Regions from separate parts of the Rhizobium laguerreae genome, predicted to be linked through region 2. Evidence: riboswitches for the same ligand, from Rfam matches in the RefSeq annotation. Region 2 holds a riboswitch; the other holds the start of a gene.
The links. A riboswitch is a leader RNA that binds a small molecule or an ion and turns the genes downstream of it on or off. The one in region 2 is predicted to bind cobalamin.

Region 1 (5,469 bases), 160 kb from region 2:
CGGCAGCGGCCGGAGGCCAAGTGTCGTCAGCGCCTCGATCAGAGCTTCGATCGGCCCGGTCTCGCCGCTTTGGACGAGGGCGCGGTAGAAGCTGATGGCGACGATGGGAGATGCCTGTTGCGTCGAGTTCGTAGTACCCCCCTCTGTCCTGCCGGACATCTCCCCCACAAGGGGGGAGATCGGCAAGTCGCTTGAGCTTCCCACAAAAGAAACGTTGGAGGATGCCGTACCTTCGGCCGAGGAGATGGAGCGAGACCTCTCATCCTCGATCTCCCCCCTTGTGGGGGAGATGTCCGGCAGGACAGAGGGGGGTGTCTCAAGCTCGACCGACAAAGGGACAGCCACACGCGAAGATACCTCCGCAGCAACAACCCGCCGCCACTCCTCGACCCCGATCAACCCCCGCCCCGGCCACCAGATACCCGCCTTCATCAGTGGCACGGCCGGCGCCGGCTTCTCGGCGCCCGACAGCATCGCCCCGGCATAGTCAAGAAAAGCCTGCGCGTTGGCATCGCCGCCCTCGATCAGATAGGCCCAGAGCGCGTTGAGGTCGTCGAGCCCGATATTCGAGAAAGGCACAAGCCCCGCATCCGGCCTGGCGTCGCCCGGCAGCACCGCGATCAGCGCACCGGCGCGCGCTGCTGCCGCATGCAGCGCCTCCAGCGCATAGTGGAAATAGCTGGCGCCACCGAGCGCACGGACGATGATCAGCTTGGCATGCCGCGCCGTGCGCTCCACATAGGTATCGACAGACATCGGGTGCTTCATGCTCATCAGGCTGGCGAGCCGGAGCGAAGGCCCCGCCCCGCGCTCGCGATGGGCGGTTGCGATCGCGGCAAGCTCGCTGTCGGCAGCCGACAGGAACAGGATATCGCCCGGCGTCTGCCCAAGGTCGATCGCCTCCTCGCCGTCACTGATCGTTCCCTGTTGAGCCAGAAGCAGATGCATCGGGTTAGGCCAGCGCTTCGATCGCCGCTCTCACCGCGTCCTGATCCATTTCGTGCAGGCCGATGACGACGAGGCGTGTGGCGCGCCTTTCGCCAGACGTCCAGGCGCGGTCGAAATAATGGTCGATGCGGCTGCCGACGGCCTGGAGCTGCAGGCGCATCGGCTTGCCCGAGACATCGACGAAACCCTTGAGGCGCAGCACGTCATGGGCTGATATGATGCCCTTCAGCGCTTCGATGAAGCCGGCCGGATCGGCAATGGGTCCGAGCTCAACGACGAAGCTGTCGAATTCGTCATGGTCGTGCGGCGCACCGTCCTCATGCTCCAGCTCGTGATGCGACTTGCGATTGGCGACATCGTCCTCCGTGCCGATGCCGAGGCCGAGCAGAATGCCAGCCGACACCTCGCCATTCCTCGCTTCGATCATCACGGGCTTGCGGACGGTGCGGGAGGCGACCTCGTCGCGTACCCTGATAAGACCGGCGGCATCGATCAGGTCTGTCTTGTTGAGCACGATGAGATCGGCGCAGGTCAACTGATCCTCGAACAGCTCCTCGATCGGGCTTTCGTGATCGAGCGATTCATCCTCGGCACGGCGCGCATCGACGGCATCATGGTCATCGGCGAAACGGCCGGCGGCAACGGCAGCACTGTCGACCACCGTGATGACGCCGTCGACGGTCACCTGCGTGCGGATATCGGGCCAGTTGAAGGCGGCGACCAGAGGCTGCGGCAAAGCAAGGCCCGAGGTCTCGATGACGATATGGTCGGGCCTCTGCTCGCGCTCGAGCAGCTTCGTCATCGTCGGAATGAAATCGTCCGCAACCGTGCAGCAGATGCAGCCATTGGTGAGCTCGATGATGTCGTCCTCGGTGCAATTCTCCGCACCGCAGCCCTTCAGCACGTCGCCGTCGACGCCGAGATCGCCGAATTCGTTGATGATCAGCGCAATCTTCTTGCCGCCGGCATTGGTGAGCAGGTTGCGGATCATCGTCGTCTTGCCGGCGCCAAGAAAGCCGGTGATGACGGTTGCAGGAATTTTTTGCTGGTTCATGGACTTAACCCTTCATTTTCAGCGGCAGGCCTGCCGCGATGAAATAAACTTCGGCGGCCTTCGCCGCGATCGATTGGTGCAAGCGGCCGGCATGATCGCGAAAATCCCGCGCCATGCGATTGTCGGGCACGATGCCGAGACCGACCTCGTTGGAAACGAAAACGAGCCGCGCTTTCGCGGCGGGAAGGAAATCGGCAAGGGCGGCAAATTCCGTCGCCACGTCCCGCTCCTCCGTCATCAGATTGGTGACCCAGAGCGTCAGGCAATCGATCAGGACGATGCGCCCCTCGCCGTCGATGGCGGCGAGCTTGCCGACAAGATCGAGCGGCTCTTCATGCGTCGTCCAGGATGGGCCGCGGTCGGCCTTGTGTTGGGCGATGCGCGCCTGCATCTCCTCGTCCCAGGCGCGGCCGGTGGCGACGTAGTGACGATCGAGACCGGTTGCCGCCACGAGGTCTTCGGCGAAACGGGATTTGCCGGAGCGTGCGCCGCCGAGGATGAAGGTGGCGGTCATACTCAAACGCCCCTCACGGAGAGTGCGTAGTCGTGGCTTGCTCTGAATGCACCTTTCTCGGCTACTGAGGGTGTGACACCCCCCTCTGTCCTGCCGGACATCTCCCCCACAAGGGGGGAGATTGAATCGCCGAGAGCTTTTCTCCAAACAATTGACGTAGGACGACCGTTGTGCTGCTTGCCGATCTCCCTCCTTGTGGGGGAGATGTCCGGCAGGACAGAGGGGGGTACCCAGCATTCGACATAAGTGGCCGAAAGCGCTGCTCTTGCAGCGCTGCTTGGAGGCGTCGCGCGCGCCGCACTAGGCCGCGCCGAATTCAATCGTTCAGCCAAGACAACCTCCGTGCTGGCAACGGGCATAGTGCCCAAGTGTGGGCTTCTCGCCCGGCACGCATGGCAGGTCTCCTGGCTCGCGGTTATCGGCCGCGATCGGGGCAGACCGGAAACCGGTCGCCCTGATCGTGCCAGCGGATCATCCTCGCCTTCCCGGCTGCATCAGTGAAAAGGTGGACGATTCGTAGACTTGAGAGGCGTCCGACCCCGGTTGATCACCATGCATATCCAGTGGCTTTTCCGGCATGTCGTCCATCCCGCCCGCTTGCACTATTGCAAGCCGTCAGCCGAAAGGCCTGATGCCGGATGGAAGACCCTGACCGCTCTACAGTCGCGGGGTCGGCTGTGATGAAGGCGCCCGGCTTGGGTCCGCCCCGTCACATTCCCTTTTCATCCGGAAGGGCGTAACACCGATCCGGAACCATCCGTTATGTCAGGATGGTCAGTCGACCATCCGTTATCCGGATGGTTAGGCAAGCGCAGGGGTGAAGTCAACCGGGCTTGGCGGTCGACCAGTTGACGGCCACCCGGTATGGCCTGCTCCAACACGACTTACTCTACCTAAAACATCGTCATTATCAGAGACTTACGTCACAAATATTTATCCCGCCCGCCGGGTTTTCGCCGCAATTGCGTCGCAAGCGGACTGCGCCTTCGCCTTCGCCCTTGACCGGGCCTCTCCCTGCCTAGTTGTCTTGCCATGCTTATGAAATTGGATCGGCGCCGTTTCCGCGCGCTGCGTGTTTTCTTCGATCCGGGACGCTTGCGGGCGCTGACCCGGCGCAGCGAGGTCGGCCTGTCGCTGGCGGGCGCCGTCGTCGGCATCATCTCGGGTCTCGCCGTCACCGGCATGAGCTACGTCTCCAACGAGTTGCATCAGCTGGTCTTCGGCATCGCCGACAGCGAAAGATTGAGCTCCTCCGAGATCGAGAACAAGATGCTGCTGCTCACCGCCCCCGTCATCGGCGGCGCCTTGCTCGGCCTGTTGCTTCTGGTTCTGGCGAAACGGCGCAAGAAGCCGATGGTCGACCCTATCGAGGCCAATGCGCTGCATGGCGGCCGCCTGTCCCTGACCGACAGCATCATCGTTGCCGTGCAGAACCTGATCTCCAACGGTTTCGGGGCCTCCGTCGGCCTGGAGGCCGGCTATACCCAGCTTGCCGCCGGCCTCGCCTCGAAATTCGGGCTGAAGCTGCAGCTTCGCCGCTCGGACCTGCGCACCCTCGTTGGCTGCGGCGCGGCGGGCGCCATCGCCGCCGCCTTCAACGCGCCGTTGACCGGGGCCTTCTATGCTTTCGAGCTGATCATCGGCACCTATACGATCGTCTCGCTGACGCCTGTCGTCGTTTCCGCCCTTGTCTCCACCTTGGTCGCAAGGCTGCTCGCCGGTAGCGACTTCACCATCGATATCGGCAGCTTCGGCTCGGTCGTGCCGGCCGATTATGTCCCGGCGCTGCTGCTCGGTGCGTTCTGCGCCGGTGTCGGCATCCTGATCATGCAGGGCGTCGCCTTTGTCGAGGAGTTGGCGCGCAAGAGCTCGATCGCCCCGCCCTTCCGCCCGGCACTCGGCGGCATCATCGTCGGGCTGTTGGCGATGATCTCGCCGCAGGTGCTCTCGGCCGGCCACGGCGCGCTGCATCTCAACCTTTCCCATGAGGTGGCGATCCCGACGCTGATCGGCCTCTTCCTCTTGAAATCCTTCGCCTCGGCGATCTCGATCGGCTCCGGCTTCAGGGGCGGGCTGTTCTTCGCCTCGCTATTCATGGGCGCCCTGCTCGGCAAACTCTTTGCTTACTGCGGCCCCTATTTCGCCGATGCGACGCTGACGCCCGTCATCTATGCCGTGGTCGGCATGAGTTCGCTTGCCGTCGCCGTCATCGGCGGGCCGCTGACCATGACGTTCCTGGCGCTCGAAATCACCGGCGATTTTCCGATCACGGCGCTGGTGCTCGCCGCCGTCATCACCTCCTCGCTCGTCGTGCGCTCGACCTTCGGCTACTCCTTCGCCACATGGCGCTTTCATCTGCGCGGAGAAAGCATCCGCAGCGCCCATGATGTCGGCTGGATCCGCAATCTGACGGTCGACAAGCTGATGCGCGCCGACGTCAAGACGGCAAGGGCGGGCATTTCTCTGGGGGAATTCAAGCAGGCCTTCCCGATCGGCTCGACCCAGCGCGTCATCCTCGTCGAGGAGAGCGACAAATATGCGGGCCTGGTGCTGGTGCCGGAGATCTACGCCAATCCGACCGACGCGCAGGACGAGGGCAAGACGCTTGCCGATTTCATCCACTACCGCAACGATTTCCTGCAGCCGCAGATGAATGCCAGGCAGGCGGCGGCGATCTTCGACAAGAGCGAAAGCGAAGCGCTCGCAGTCGTCAACAACCTGATCGAACGCAAGGTGATCGGCCAGCTCAGTGAAAGTTATACGCTGCGCCGCTACAGCGAAGAACTCGACCGCCGTCGCCGCGAGGTCTCAGGCGAGATCTGAGCGTCGCCGCGGCGACCGGATCGACGCTTCAGGATGCGGCGTCGGCGAGTTTGAACACGTCGGCCCGCTTCGAAACGCCACGCAATTCAAACGAACCTAGATACTCGCAGGCCACGGCGCAGGTGGTCGC
Region 2 (5,469 bases):
GCGGGGAATTTCCGCGATGATATCGGCAGGCTTGGTCAGGGGGGTAATTTCGACGATACGCAGATCGTCAATGGTATCAGACACGGTATGGCTCCTGTTTGGTCATACCCGCGCGGAACAAAAAAGCCGCCAGGTAGACTAGCGGCTGTTCGGGTTGTCGTCGCGTCGAATTCAGTTACGCATGGACCCGCATCCGCTGGGAGCAGCGGTACCAATAAAATCGCGAGGCGTAGATTGAGGTGATCGACATGAGGCGTGTGTAGCGCCAAGACCAGGCATTGTCACGTAGAATTTGCTGCCTGAAAAGCTGATGCTCTTGCGGGGCACCATACTCCCCGAGGAAGGCACGTCGCACTCGATCTCGCTCATCTGACGTCTTGCAAGTCTTTGTTTATGCATATCGCCCGAACTGTGTATGCTCCGGGCGATATGCGTTTTCATTGCTTTCGAATGTAGGTCCCGAGCTCAGAGAGCGTCGACGTTCACACCGACGGTGATGGCGCCGATTGGCGTTCCTTTGTCATCTGATATCGTGACGCTTGCCTGCGACTGTAGTGTCTGGGTCGACTCATCCTTTTCGATCTCGTCGACGAAGACGGCGTCCTTGCCGGCGCCGAAAGACTTCTGGAACTTGCCCTCGTCGCCCTGCCAGTAATCAGATGTGGTGTCGCTTTGACCGACATTCAGCCCCTTTGCATCCATGACGAAGATTTCCGTGATCTTGCCGCCGGAGGCCTCCTTCTTCCCCAGAAGGAATTTCGACAGGGCATTGTTGAGCACGCCGTCGATCATCGAGTGGTCGGAGCCATCGACTTCGGCACGCCACTTCTTGTCAAGAGCGTCGACATCAGCCGCGCTGAGATTGGCGTTGGCAGTGTTCTGCGCCTTGAGAGCCTCGATGATGGCAGGGTCGTTGAGCCAGGGCTTGACGTCGCTCGTCACGTAGTCGGAGATCGGGGCAAGCTTGGCATCCTGCGCCATGGATACGCCCATGGGTAGGCCGAATGCGGTGCAGGCCAAAAGAAATGCGGGCACGATTTTCTTCATAAGTGTTTCCTTCCGATTATAGGTTGCTGAAGACTAAGGCTATCAAACGAGGATGATGTCAGAACTCCTCCCAGGCGCCGGGAGCAGCGGCAATGGCGGCATTTCCTGCATGCCGCTGTACGGGGGCTCTCGGTTCGGGACGAGATTGGCGAGCGACTTGAACGGGTCTGGGCTGGCTGGCCGCAGACGCGCCGACGACGAACCTGCCGGCCGAGTCCTGCAGAAGGCGTCCCTGCTGCAGCAGTTCCTGGCAGGCCGCGTTGGTTTCCTCGACCATTGCCGCGTTCTGCTGCGTCGCTTGATCCATCTGGTTGATCGCACCGTTGATTTCCTGCAGACCCGTCGCCTGTTCGCGATAGGACTGAACGATGGAAGCGATACTGTCGCTGATACGGTTGATCTGCTCCTCGATCTTCAGCAAGGCGTCGCCGGTTTCGTTCACCAGCCCGACGCCTGCGGCAACTTCCTGGCCGGATACGTTGATAAGGTTCTTGATTTCCTTTGCCGCATTTGCCGACCGCTGGGCGAGTTCACGCACTTCCTGCGCGACAACCGCAAAACCCTTGCCGGCCTCGCCGGCACGCGCGGCTTCGACGCCGGCATTCAGCGCCAGCAGGTTCGTCTGAAACGCGATTTCATCGATGACGCCGATGATGCGGCCGATCTGGCTAGACGAGGTCTGAATACGGTCCATCGCGCCGATTGCATCGCGCACCACCGTCGCTGAGACATGGGCGCTCCGCTTTGTCTCCTCGACCAGCTTCCCGGCATTTTCGGCCCGCTGCGACGATGTTCTGACCGTGGTGGTCACCTCATCCAGTGCGGCGGCGGTCTGTTCCAGTGCTGCCGCCTGTTGCTCGGTCCGCTTGGCGAGTTGATCGGCGGAGGAGGCCAGCTCGCTGGAGCCGCCTTCAACCGCTACGGAGGCGGCCTTGATCTCCGTCAGCGCGGCCGCGACCGCTTCGACCATGTTGTTGAAATCTTGCCGCAATTTATCGAATTCCGGACCAAGATCGGCCAGATGTATCGAGAAGTCGCCTGCAGCGAGCTTTTCCAATGCTTTTGCGAGAGCGGTCATGACCAGCCGCTGGGTGTTGCTGGCTTCTTCCGTAAACAATGCGTTGCGCGCCCGTTCGGCGTCGAGCGAGGCGCTCTGCTCGGCAGCGGCTTGCTCTCTTTCGACCTTCGCAATCGCCTCGTGGCGGAAAACTTCCAATGCCCGTGCCAGAAAGCCGATCTCGTCGCCGTTTTCCTTGTAGGTCACGGGTGAAGCCAGATCGCCTTTCTGCAATGCGCTAATGCGTTCGCTGATGATCCGGATGGGCCGGCCAACAAGGCTGCGCATGGCGAGAAGGAAGGCGATGACGGCCAAGGCGGTGATCACGGACTGCGTGAGCAGCGATATGAGAACCTTCTGCCTGACTTCAGCAGCGATTTTTTCGACGGACCAGTTTGTAACGATATAGCCGGTGGCCTTGCCTGATTTATCCAGCGGGAGCGGCGCGATGATCGTGACCACACCGGCGGATATTCCGCTGTCGTCGATCGTCGTTTTCTCCGGCTTGGCACTGAGGCTCTTCGCCAGATCGGCCGGTGCGGGCAAACCGTTGATGCCATCGCGTGTCCAGGCGTCTACGGCGGCAGGCTCCGCGTTGAATGCGGCAAACTGCACGAGATCGAGCGAAGGGTCGTCGCGGTAGAGCGAATAGGCTTCACGGACGGCATTCGCCTTGCCCCATTTGACGCCGCCGGCGGCCAGAGAGGCAAACTGCTCCACATCCTTGGACCAGTTGGCCTTGGCGCCATCGATCAATGCCCGGGTTTCGTACATCCAGGTATAGGTGGCGAAAGCGGAAATGCCGCAGAGGTTGACGGCAACGATAATCGCCGCCAGCTTGGCGGTCAGAGGCATCGTTTTCAAAAAATGGAACATTCCGCGGCAGCCTAGAATTGCGGCTCAGTCGGAGATGTTCCCGACCGGCGTCTCAATACGGGCATCCACGCTGACGGTCACATCACGAGCCCTCATGCCCATGTCCGGATAGCAACCCAAAACGCGCAAACGCAGTGTGTGTTTGATATGTGAATAAATCATAAAGTAGAATGGGATGCCGGAGCACGCGCGTGTCATTTCGCTATTGCGCCCGCTGGAGATCTGCCTCGCTCCGCTGGGGAGAAGAGGTATGTCGCGCGTCCGTGTTCCCTACGCCCCGGCCGAAGAAAAGAGACAGATGGCACCGCTTGGCGCGCGCGGCTAGAATCAACCATCTGGTTCGCGGCTTGCCGCCGCGCCGGTTTGCTGAAATAGATGCGCCGTCAGGTGCCCGCCGTCCAGGCGGGAGAATCGGGAATCCGGTGCAAAGCCGGAACGTGCCCAACGCTGTAAGGCCGACGTTTGCCGCTTCACCACGCCACTGGCTTCTTGCCGGGAAGGCTGCGGCAGACGGATGACGCCCAGTCAGAAGACCGGCCTGGCAAGATAGACCGATCCGCGCGGACAGCGGGGCGGTTGCGTTGTTGGGGATTTGACGATGCGACCTTTTGATGAGGATGCCCTTTCGGCGGCGTCCGGTTTTTCCGTGGCTGAACGCGAGGCCGTCTATCATGCGATCATGACGCGGCGTGACGTTCGCAGCCAGTTCCTGCCCGATCCCTTGCCTGACGATGTTGTGCGGCGGTTGCTGACGGCCGCTCACCACGCACCCTCCGTCGGCTTCATGCAGCCGTGGAATTTCATTCTGGTGAAAAGTGCCGTTGTGCGGGCGCGCGTCCGGGATGCCTTCGCCAGTGCCAACGAGGAGGCGGCGCTGATGTTTGCCGGCGAGCGGCAGCAGGCCTACCGCGCTCTCAAGCTCGAAGGCATCGTGGAGGCGCCGCTCGGCATATGCGTGACCTGCGATCCCACGCGCAGCGGCAGCGTGGTGCTAGGTCGCACCCACAATCCGAGAATGGATTCATACTCGACCGTCTGCGCCATCCAGAATCTCTGGCTTGCGGCGCGGGCGGAAGGGGTGGGCATCGGTTGGGTCAGCATTTTTCGCGAAGGCGACCTGAAAACCATTCTCGGCATACCCGAGTATATCGAGGTGGTCGCTTGGCTCTGCGCCGGTTTCGTCGATCGGCTCTATGACGAGCCGGAACTCTCCGTCAAAGGCTGGCGGCAGCGGCTGCCGCTGGAGGATCTGGTCTTCCATGATGGATGGGGACTGAACACCTAGGGCAGTGCGGTGGAGCATGGCCTCAATCGCACAGTCACGACAGTCAAGGTGAGCAAACCGATGTCGGGTGTCGCCGACGCCGGTGAGGTATCTTTATTCCAGGCCTTTATATCGATACGCTGAAGGCGAATCCCGGAAATTCCAAGAGATATTCGGCTATCGGCGGCTCGATCGGAGGATAACGGCCCAATGAACATGATCGACTTGAAGGAACGCATCATCGTGATCACAGGCGGTGCGCGCGGCATCGGCTACGCTATCGCAGAGCGCGTCATCCAGTCTGGTGGCAAGGTGGCAATCTGGGACCTGAACGAAAACATGGCGAAGGACAGCGCTTCCGCTCTCGGCTCCGGCACCGTCGCTTTTGGCGTCAACGTTGCAGATTCCCAATCAGTCAAAAACGCGGCGGCAACTACCGAGGAGATTTTTGGCCGTATCGACGGCCTCGTCAATTCCGCCGGGATTACCGGTCCGGTTAAGCCCACGATTGAATACGATGTCATCGAGTGGAAAGACGTTGTCGATGTCTGCCTCACGGGAACCTTCAACTGCTGCCGCCACGTCGTTCCGGTCATGTTGAAGCACGACTACGGGCGGATCGTGAACATCTCCTCGGTTGCGGGCAAGGAAGGAAATCCGAACATCGCTGCCTATAGCGCAGCGAAAGCCGGTGTGTTGGGCTTCACCAAGTCTCTTGGCAAGGAACTCGCAAAGACGGGGATCGCCGTGAACGCGGTAACGCCGACCACAGCAAAGACACCTATATTGGACGGGCTGACACCGGAATTTATCGAATATATGCGCGTCCGTATTCCGCGCGACCGTTTTGTTGAACTTCATGAGATCGCGTCGATGGCCGTCTGGCTGCTCTCCGAAGAGAACTCCTTCACGACCGCATCGACGTTCGACCTGAGCGGTGGTCGTACGACCTACTGACCATGCTCAAGCTGTCCGCATTCACATCCCGCCGCTCGTTCACGCGACATGCCGTCATCTCATGCACCCCGGCATAACGCCGCTATGGCTCGGCCACCGCCGTTCCAGCTGTTCGATCACTGCTGCTGTTGCGGCTGCGGACCTGACGTTGCTGGGTTGGCGAGATCGATCGAGCCCTGATCTCCGGCCAGAAATTGCGGGCCGACCTGACGGACACGGTTTTGCGTCGGATCATAGGGGCGCTCGGGAACGGATGGTTGCGGCGCGG

Region 1: another riboswitch for cobalamin. It lies ahead of cobU (bifunctional adenosylcobinamide kinase/adenosylcobinamide-phosphate guanylyltransferase); the one in region 2 lies ahead of bluB (5,6-dimethylbenzimidazole synthase).

Annotation. Positions count from the first base shown of each region.
Region 1 is NZ_JAAXQT010000001.1:992,485-997,953, reverse strand. It holds gene cobN (cobaltochelatase subunit CobN) at 1-948, opposite strand, end outside; gene cobW (cobalamin biosynthesis protein CobW) at 953-2,002, opposite strand; gene cobU (bifunctional adenosylcobinamide kinase/adenosylcobinamide-phosphate guanylyltransferase) at 2,007-2,516, opposite strand; cobalamin riboswitch at 2,894-3,289, opposite strand; gene HFO71_RS04920 (chloride channel protein) at 3,549-5,339, shown strand; gene HFO71_RS04915 (adenylate/guanylate cyclase domain-containing protein) at 5,368-5,469, opposite strand, start outside.
Region 2 is NZ_JAAXQT010000001.1:1,154,144-1,159,612, forward strand. It holds gene HFO71_RS05710 (3-deoxy-7-phosphoheptulonate synthase) at 1-84, opposite strand, end outside; gene HFO71_RS05715 (hypothetical protein) at 466-1,047, opposite strand; gene HFO71_RS05720 (methyl-accepting chemotaxis protein) at 1,106-2,980, opposite strand; cobalamin riboswitch at 3,349-3,536, shown strand; gene bluB (5,6-dimethylbenzimidazole synthase) at 3,579-4,265, shown strand; gene HFO71_RS05730 (SDR family NAD(P)-dependent oxidoreductase) at 4,455-5,201, shown strand; gene HFO71_RS05735 (DUF2865 domain-containing protein) at 5,318-5,469, opposite strand, start outside.